One region of the Stenotrophomonas sp. TWI1151 genome, then DNA from elsewhere that is predicted to be linked to it. Evidence: riboswitches for the same ligand, from Rfam matches in the RefSeq annotation. Region 1 holds a riboswitch; the other holds the start of a gene.
The links. Region 1 has a riboswitch for glycine ahead of ABE422_RS10330 (trimeric intracellular cation channel family protein). Riboswitches for the same ligand answer to the same signal wherever they lie in the genome.
Positions count from the first base shown of each region.

Region 1 (4,367 bases):
CAGCAGCGCCACCATCAGCAGCGTGGTCGCGACCGGGCGCTCGATGAAGGGGCGCGAGAGGTTCATGCGCCGGTCCGCGGCGGGTCCTGCTCCACCACCTCGACCTTGGCGCCTTCGCGCAGGCCGTCGATGCCTTCCACCACCACGCGCTCGCCAGGCTTGAGGCCTTGGCGCACCGAGACGCGCTCGCCATCGGCCGGGCCGAGCACCACGGTGCGCAGCGACGAGGTGTCATCGGCCGCGATCACGTAGACGTAGCTGCCCTTGCTGCCGAACTGCACGGCCGCGTTGGGAATCACCACCGCATCGCTGCTGCTGACCTGCAGGCGCACGTTGACGAACTGGTTGGGGAACAACGACTCATCGGCGTTGGCGAACTGCGCGCGCAATTTGAGCGTGCCGGTGGCGGTATCGATGCGGTTGTCCAGGCTGGAGAGCACGCCGTCGCCGAGCGCGGTGCGCTCCTCGCGGTCCCAGGCTTCCACGGTCAACTGCGGATTGGCGCGTGCCGCAGCCACCACCGCCGGCAGGTCCGGCTCGGGCACGGTGAACAGCACGCTGATCGGGGTGGTCTGGGTGATGGTGGCCAGCGGCTCGGTATCGCCACTGCGCACCAGGTTGCCGACATCGACGTTGCGCAGGCCCATGCGCCCGGCCACCGGTGCGGTGATGCGGGTGTACTGCAGCTGCAGGCGTGCTTCATCCACCGCCGCCTGATCGGTCTGGCGGCGGCCCTGCAGCTGGCGGACCTTGCTCTGCTGATCACTCAGGTCCTGCGCGGAGACGAAGTGCTTGGTCTGCAGTTCGGCGAAGCGCTTGAGTTGGCTTTCGGCATTGTCCAGCTCGGCCAGGTTCTGCTGCTGGGTGCCCAGTGCACGCGACAGCTGCACCTGGAACGGGCGCGGATCGATCTCGGCCAGCAGCTCGCCGGCGGTGACGTGCTGACCCTCGGAGAATGCCAACCGCAGCAGTTCGCCATCCACGCGGCTGCGGATGCTCACCGTATGCAACGGGGTCACCGTGCCGAGCGCTTTCAGGCGCACCACCAGATCTTCCCGCGTCGCGGTGGCCACACGCACCGGGGTGGCGGTGCTCGCAGGCGCGGCCTCGGCGGTCGGCGCGGGCGACAACACCCGCCAGGCGATCACGGCGGCGGCCAGTACGGCCACGACCAACAGCGGTTTGAACAGACGACGGGAACGCGAGGGGAGCGGGGCAGACATGGGGCATCCTGCGCGCACGCCACACGGCGAACGCGTCCATGGTTTACCGGCCCGTGGGGGCAGGCGGGGCGAAGTGGGGTTGTCTGGCGGGGCCGCTGGTCGAATGCCGCAGCGTGGCTGGATACCGACCCGGGAGGGGCGGGGGCGTCATGGTACCTCGTGTGGATGCCTGCACTCACATGCCCTTGGTCATGGGGCGGGGCAGGGCCCGGGCGGATGGGTGCATTGCGTCATCCGACCAAGGTGGTCACGGGGCGGCGCATGCATACCGTCGGTACACGCCGCCACCCGACCAACGGTCGGGTGCTACCGGTGCATTGAACGTATGTCAGGCCACCCGACCAACGGTCGGGTGCTACCGGTGCATTGAACGTGTGTCAGGCCACCCGACCAACGGTCGGGTGCTACCGGTGCATTGAACGTTCCGTTCAATGCACCTCGTCGCGGTATACGAACTTCGGCATTTCCCAGTTGAAGTGGATGGCCAGCAGGCGGAACAGGAAGCCACCGCCCAGGCACCACAGCGTGGCCGCGTTGAGCGATACACCGAGTTCCAGCAGGGTCAGGTAGGCCGCCCCGGTGAGCAGGGTGATCACGGCATACAGTTCTTTCTGGAAGATCAACGGCACCTCGTTGCACAGCACATCGCGCAGCACGCCGCCGAACGCACCGGTCAGCATGCCGGCGATCAGGATGATCGGCACGGTGTGCCCGCCTTCGCGCGCGACTGCGCAGCCGATCAGGGTGAACGCGATCAGGCCCAGGCCATCGAGGACCAGGAAGGTGCGCCGGAAGTGGTGCATCCAGCGCGCCACCCAGGTCGCGATCAGCGCCGCGCAGATGGTGAAGCCCAGGTACTCCGGGTGCTTCACCCAGCCCAGTGGGTAATGGCCGAGCACGATGTCGCGCAGCGAGCCGCCACCGAGCGCGGTGACGCAGGCGATGATGACCACGCCGAACAGGTCCATGCGGCGGCGGCCGGCCGACAGCGCGCCGGTCATGGCTTCGGCCGAGATGGCGATGAGGTAGATCAGGGAGAGCAGCATGGGGGTGGCTCCGGGAAGCACGTCAGGCGGGGACGGAAACGCACACGCATCACGCCAGCGCCGCTGCACTGTCGTGGGGTGGGATTCCGTTGCCGCTCCCGCTGTCCTTTTGCCTGAGAGTTCGGTGGCCAAGGCCACGTGCCCCTTCGGCGGGTCATTGAAGACCTCTCTCCAGATCGGCGTGTCGGATGCATGGTTGGTGGCTGTGCAGCCACCGGCCTGAGCGATTATGGGAGCCTGCGCCTTCGGCGGGCGCCAGCGCGGCGCCTCTCTCCTGCATCCGGGGCGGATTCTAGCAGCCGCCGGGCCCGTGCCGGGGGATAATCCCGGTATGCCCGCTGAACCCGCCCTCTGGTACCTGTACCTGCTTGAATGCCGCAACGGCAGCTATTACGCCGGCATCAGCAACGACGTGGACGCGCGCTTCCAGGCCCATCTCGCCGGCAAAGGGGCGAAGTACACCCGGGCCAACCCCCCGGTGAAGGTGCTGGCGATGCGCGCCTACCCGGACCGCGCGACGGCGTCGAAGGCCGAGTGGCAGCTCAAGCGGCAACCGCGCGAGCGCAAGCTGGCGTGGCTGGCGCTGCCCGATCCCACGTAGCCCCGCGTGCGGGTTGTTCGGGCCTTCGTTGGCGGCATACCATCGACCCTCGTTCGTTGATCCGCTTGCCCAAGCCCTGGAGTGCCATGTCCCGCGATCTGTCGTTGTACCCGGAAGATGAGAATGGCGATGTGCTCTGGAACATGCTGCAGGATGGCGACGACCTGTCGATTCCGCGCGAGGTGGATTTCGCGCTGATCTTCCCGACCCAGGACGTGGCGATCGCCTTCGCCGTGCACCTGCTCAAGAACGACCAGAAGGTGTCCTTCGCGGCGTACGAGGGCAACGACGACTACCCGTGGCAGGTGGTGGTGCATCCGCTGATGCTGCCGACCCACCAGAACATCTCGGGCTTCGAAGGTCTGCTCGCCAGCGAGGCGGTCTCCTACAGCGGCCAGGTCGATGGCTGGGGATGTCTGTCGCAGGGCTGATCAGGGCGTGGGCGGTCGTTTCGGTCGGCGATCGTCCTGCGCATCACCGAAGATGATCCGGGCGCTGCGCTGGTAGCTCCAGTACGCCACCGCCCAGTTCAACAGCACCACCACGCGGTTGCGGAAGCCGATCAGGAAGAACACGTGCGCGGCCAGCCAGAACCACCAGGCCAGCACCCCGGAGAGCTGCAGCCGGCCGAGGTGGACGATGGCGGCCATGCGGCCGATGGTCGCCAGGTTGCCAAAGTCCTGATACTTGAACGGCCCGGGTGCGGGCCTGCCGGCCAGGCGCGCCTGGATCGTGGTGGCCACGTGCTTGCCCATCTGCTTGGCCGCCGGCGCGACGCCGGGCACCGGCTTGCCGTCGGCCTGGGTCAGTGCGGCCAGGTCACCAGCGACGAAGATCTCCGGGTGGCCGTCCAGGGTGAGATCGGGCTGCACCGGCACGCGGCCGGCGCGATCCAGTGGCACGTCCAGCGTGCGCGCCAGCGGTGAGGCGGCGACACCGGCGGCCCAGACCACGGTGCGGGCCTCGACGAAGCGCTCGCCGAGCTGGAAGCCTTCGGCATTGATGTCGCTGACGGGGGTGCCGGTGAGCACTTCCACGCCCAGCTTTTCCAGCTGCCGCCGTGCCTTGAGCGAGAGCACCTCGGGGAAGGTCGACAGCACGCGCGGGCCGGCTTCGACCAGGCGGACCTTGGCCGAGGCGGGATCGATATGGCGGAACTCATTGCGCAGCGTGTGCCGCGCGATCTCGGCCAGGGTGCCGGCCAGTTCCACGCCGGTGGGGCCGCCACCGACCACGGCGAAACTCAGCCAGGCCGCTTTGCGCGCGGGATCGGGTTCGGCCTCGGCGCGCTCGAAGGCGAGCAGCAGCTTGCGGCGCAGCGCGATGGCATCGTCCAGCGTCTTCAGGCCCGGCGCATCAGCCGCCCATTCGTCGTGGCCGAAATACGCATGGGTGGCACCGGTGCACAGCATCAGGGTGTCGTAGGCGATCTGCGTGCCATCGGCCAGGGTCGCGGTGCGCGCCGCCTTGTCGATGTCGGTCACTTCGCCCAGCCGC
Region 1 is NZ_JBDJLA010000007.1:56,844-61,210, reverse strand. It holds gene ABE422_RS10340 (MdtB/MuxB family multidrug efflux RND transporter permease subunit) at 1-66, opposite strand, end outside; gene ABE422_RS10335 (MdtA/MuxA family multidrug efflux RND transporter periplasmic adaptor subunit) at 63-1,223, opposite strand; gene ABE422_RS10330 (trimeric intracellular cation channel family protein) at 1,652-2,269, opposite strand; glycine riboswitch at 2,363-2,454, opposite strand; glycine riboswitch at 2,463-2,556, opposite strand; gene ABE422_RS10325 (GIY-YIG nuclease family protein) at 2,601-2,870, shown strand; gene ABE422_RS10320 (ribonuclease E inhibitor RraB) at 2,957-3,301, shown strand; gene ABE422_RS10315 (NAD(P)/FAD-dependent oxidoreductase) at 3,302-4,367, opposite strand, start outside.

Region 2 (4,367 bases), on a different contig from region 1:
AGTTCGTGTTCGCTGTGGTGGGTGTTGAACACCGGGTGGGTCAGGAAGGCGCTGGTGCGCACCAGATCGGCTGGCAACGCATCGGCGGTGGCCGCATCGAGCGCATCGACATCGACCGTGGCACCGAACAGCTGGCCAAGCGCGACGATGTCGGCGCGGGTGGCGGTTTCATCCAGGCTGATGCCGACCGCGTCGCTGTCGATCGCACGCAGGCTGATGCGTGCCGCAGCGGCCTTGGCGTGGATCGCCTTGGCGTCCACATCCTTGACGTGCAGGGTGTCGAAGAAGTGCTCGCCGACGTTGACGCCGGCGCCGCGCAGTGCCGCGGCCAGGATCGCGGCCAGGCGGTGGGTGCGGCGGGCGATACGGGTCAGGCCGTCCGGGCCGTGGTACACCGCATACATCGAGGCCATCACCGCCAGCAGCACCTGTGCGGTGCAGATGTTGGAGGTCGCCTTCTCGCGGCGGATGTGCTGCTCGCGGGTCTGCAGCGTCAAGCGGTAGGCAGCGTTGCCCTGCGCATCGACCGAGACGCCGATCAGGCGGCCCGGCATCGAGCGCTTATAGGCATCGCGGCAGGCCATGAAGGCGGCATGCGGGCCGCCGAAGCCGAACGGCACGCCGAACCGCTGCGAGTTGCCGACCACGATGTCCGCACCCCATTCGCCGGGGGCGGCGATCAGGGTCAGCGCCAGCAGATCGGTGGCCACGGCGACCAGGCCGCCGCGCGCGTGCACGGCATCGGCCAGCGCCTTGTAATCGCCGATATGGCCGAAGGTATCCGGGTACTGCAGCAGCACGCCGTAGGCTTCGGCTTCCATCGCCTCGGCCGGGGTGCCCACGCGCAGCACGATGCCCATCGGCTCGGCGCGGGTGCGCAGCAGTTCCAGCGTCTGCGGGTGCACGGCGTCGTGCACGAAGAACGTATCGGACTTCGACTTGGCCGAGCGCTTGGCCAGCGTCATCGCTTCAGCCGCAGCGGTGGCTTCATCCAGCAACGAGGCGTTGGCGATTTCCATGCCGGTCAGGTCGGCGCACAGCGTCTGGAAGTTGATCAGCGCTTCCATGCGGCCCTGCGAGATCTCGGCCTGGTACGGGGTGTAGGCGGTGTACCACGCCGGGTTTTCCAGCACGTTGCGCAGGATCACGTTCGGGGTGAGCGTGCCGTAGTAGCCCTGGCCGATGAAGGTGCGGAACACCTGGTTCTTGTCGGCGATGGCGCGGATCTTGGCCAGTGCCTGCACTTCGGTCAGCGACTCGGGCAGGTCCAGCGGTGCCGGCGATTTGATCCCGGCCGGGACGATCGCATCGGTCAGCGCGTCCAGCGAGGCGTGGCCGACCACGTCGAGCATCTGCGCGATTTCGGCGTCGTTGGGGCCGATATGGCGTTCGACGAACGCGTGGCTGTGTTCAAGCTCGCGCAGGGAGGGGGTGTTCTGGGACATGGCTGGCATCTCGGAGAGTGGGCACGCACGTTCGGAAGGCGGCTGGGCCAGGGCGCGTCGCGGGCGACAGCGATCCACCGGACCTTGCGGTCTTCCTGGGTGCCCCTCTGTCCTTTTGCCTGAGAGTTTGGAAGCGCGCATCGGCGTGCTTCGTGCCCCTTCGGCGCCGGCACTCGCCGGTCTCTCCAGAGTTTTGGTACGGGTGGTATCGGGCCTGAGCGATTACGGGCGTTGCGCCTTCGGCAGCGGGTGTCCGCTTCTCCCACCATGTAGCGGGGCGATTATAGCCCAGCGCTTCGGCCCACTGGGCCTTTCCGGCACCTGAATACGGGCGCGCACGTGCGCCGGAAACCGCGCCCGGGCATGGTGCCAAGGGCTGCAAAGGCCTATGATCACTGGATCCTCGTATTCATCTGGCGCCGCCCGTTCCGGGCCAGGCGCCCGCCGTGCAATGCGCATGGCCGCTGACGGAAGCCCGCATGACGCCCGCCTCACCCTCGACCCGCCGCCTGGCCCTGCTGCTCGCAGGCCTGGCGATGTTCGGTCCGTTCTCGATCGACACCATTTTCCCGGCGTTCCTGTTGCTGGGCGAGCGCATGCAGGTGGACCAGGTCGCGGTGCAGCAGACCATCAGCGTGTACCTGCTGTTCTACGGCCTGATGAGCCTGGCGCACGGCCCGCTGTCGGATGCGTTCGGCCGCAAGCGGGTGATCATCGGTGGGCTGGTGCTGTTCATCGGCGCCTCGATCGGCTGTGCGCTGTCGCGGGACATGACCACCTTGCTGGTGTTCCGCGCGCTGCAGGGCGTGACCGCCGGTGTGGGTGTGATCGTCGGCCGCGCGGTGATCCGCGATCTGTACCACGGTGCCGACGCGCAGCGGTTGATGAGCCAGGTCTCGATGATCTTCGGCGTCGCCCCGGCGATCGCGCCGATCATCGGTGGCTGGATCCTGCTCGGCGGCGGCGACTGGCCGCTGATTTTCTGGTTCCTGGTGCTGTTCGGCGTGGTGTTGCTGCTGGCCACCGGCAAGTGGCTGCCGGAAACCCATCCGGTCGAGGCGCGCACGCCGCTGTCGATGCGGGAACTGCTGCGCAGCTATGCGCGGATGGGGTCCAACGCGCGCCTGCTGAGGCTTTCGGCCGCCGGTGCGCTGAATTTCTCCGGCATTTTCCTGTATATCGCCTCGGCGCCGGTGCTGGTGATGCAGCACCTCAAGCTGGGCGAGGGCGGTTTTGCCTGGTTGTTCATTCCGACCATCGGCGGCATGACGATGGGCTCGTTCCTGTCCGGGCGGATGGCCGGGCGGATCCTGCCGCAGCGGCAGATCGCGATCGGATTCGGCCTGTGCGCAGTGTCGGCCGTGCTCAACATCACCTACGTGCTGTCCGTGCAGCAGATCGCGCTGCCGTGGGCGGTGATGCCGATCTTCCTCGGCGGCGTGGGCATGGCGCTGATCTTCCCGGTGCTGGCGCTGGCGGTCCTGGACATGTACCCGCACCAGCGCGGCCTGGCGTCTTCGATGCAGATGTTCATCCAGCTGATGATCAACACCGTGGTGGCCGGTGTGGTCTCGCCGATGCTCAGCAGCAGTCCGGTGCATCTGGCGTTGGGCTACATGGGCTTCTTCGCGCTGGGTGGCTCGTTCTGGTACTGGGAACGGTATTGCGAGCGCCGCCGCGAAGTACTGACGCCCATCGAGTAGGCCACGCAGCTGGCGGGTCCCCCAGGGCCCGTGCGGTATCCTTTGCCCTTTCATGCAGTCCGGAAGTCCCTGATGTCGACCACCTCCAAACTGCGCCGCGACATCCGCCGGCGCCGTGAAACCCTGGCCGCCAACCGCGAGCAGGCCGCCACCCCGCCGGTCGAGCCGCATGCCGAACTGCGCGACCAGCAACGTACGCTGCTGGCCGGCGTGGTACGCCGTGATGGCGAGTGGGTGCTGGGCATGGATGGGCGTATCGCCGGCCAGACCACCAGCGCGGCACGCGTGCTGGCCTTGATCATGCAGGCCGCCGAACTGCACGAGCGGCAGGGCACGCCGGTCCGGCTGGTGTACTCGGACGCGTTGAAGGATGCCGCGCACGCCGAGGCCAAGGCCGATGGCATGGACTTCGAGCAGTTCAAGACCGAGCTGGCGGCCGCCCTGAAACCCAAGTCCTAGCGCCACGCCACGTGTGGTTGCAGGTGGTCCCGGCCCATCGAGGCCGGACGCAGGCCACAGCGTCAGGGACAAAAAAAAACCGGCCTTTCGGCCGGTTTTTTCGTTGCGGGCTGCGGCCGGGCAGGGCCCGGCCCAACCCATGGGTTACGGTGCCGCCGGGGCCGCAGCGGTGGCCGCCGGCACCTGCCACCCACACATCTGGCCCTGGTTCTGCTGCTTGAGCCACTCGTTGACCGGGGTGAAGTACTCGATCATCGGGCCGGCATCGAGCTTGTCGCCGCCGGTGATTTCCTTCAGCGTAGCCTGCCACGGCTGGCTGGCGCCCTTGCTCAGCATCGCCCAGAACTTCTGGCCGGCTTCCTTGTTGCCGTAGAAGCTGCACTGGTGCAGCGGGCCCTTGTAGCCGGAGGCATCGCACAGGCCCTTGTAGAACTGGAACTGCAGGATGCGCGCCAGGAAGTAACGGGTATACGGGGTGTTGCCCGGCACGTGGTACTTGGCACCGGCGTCGAAGAACTCCTCACCGCGTGCGCTGGCCGGCGCCACGCCCTGGTACTTGGCCTTCAGGTCCCACCACGCCTGGTTGTAATGGTCCGGGGTGATCGAGCCATCGAACACACCCCAGCGCCAGCGGTCGATCATCAGGCCGAACGGCAGGAACGACACGCCGCTCAGGGCCATGCGCATCTGCGCGTTGATGGTCGCCTCGCGGCTTTCCTGCGGGGTGTCCACCAGGCCGATCGAGTTGAGGTACTGCGGC
Region 2 is NZ_JBDJLA010000006.1:155,911-160,277, reverse strand. It holds gene gcvP (aminomethyl-transferring glycine dehydrogenase) at 1-1,454, opposite strand, end outside; glycine riboswitch at 1,543-1,644, opposite strand; gene ABE422_RS09800 (multidrug effflux MFS transporter) at 1,925-3,148, shown strand; gene ABE422_RS09795 (hypothetical protein) at 3,221-3,607, shown strand; gene ABE422_RS09790 (M2 family metallopeptidase) at 3,752-4,367, opposite strand, start outside.
Region 2: another riboswitch for glycine. It lies ahead of gcvP (aminomethyl-transferring glycine dehydrogenase); the one in region 1 lies ahead of ABE422_RS10330 (trimeric intracellular cation channel family protein).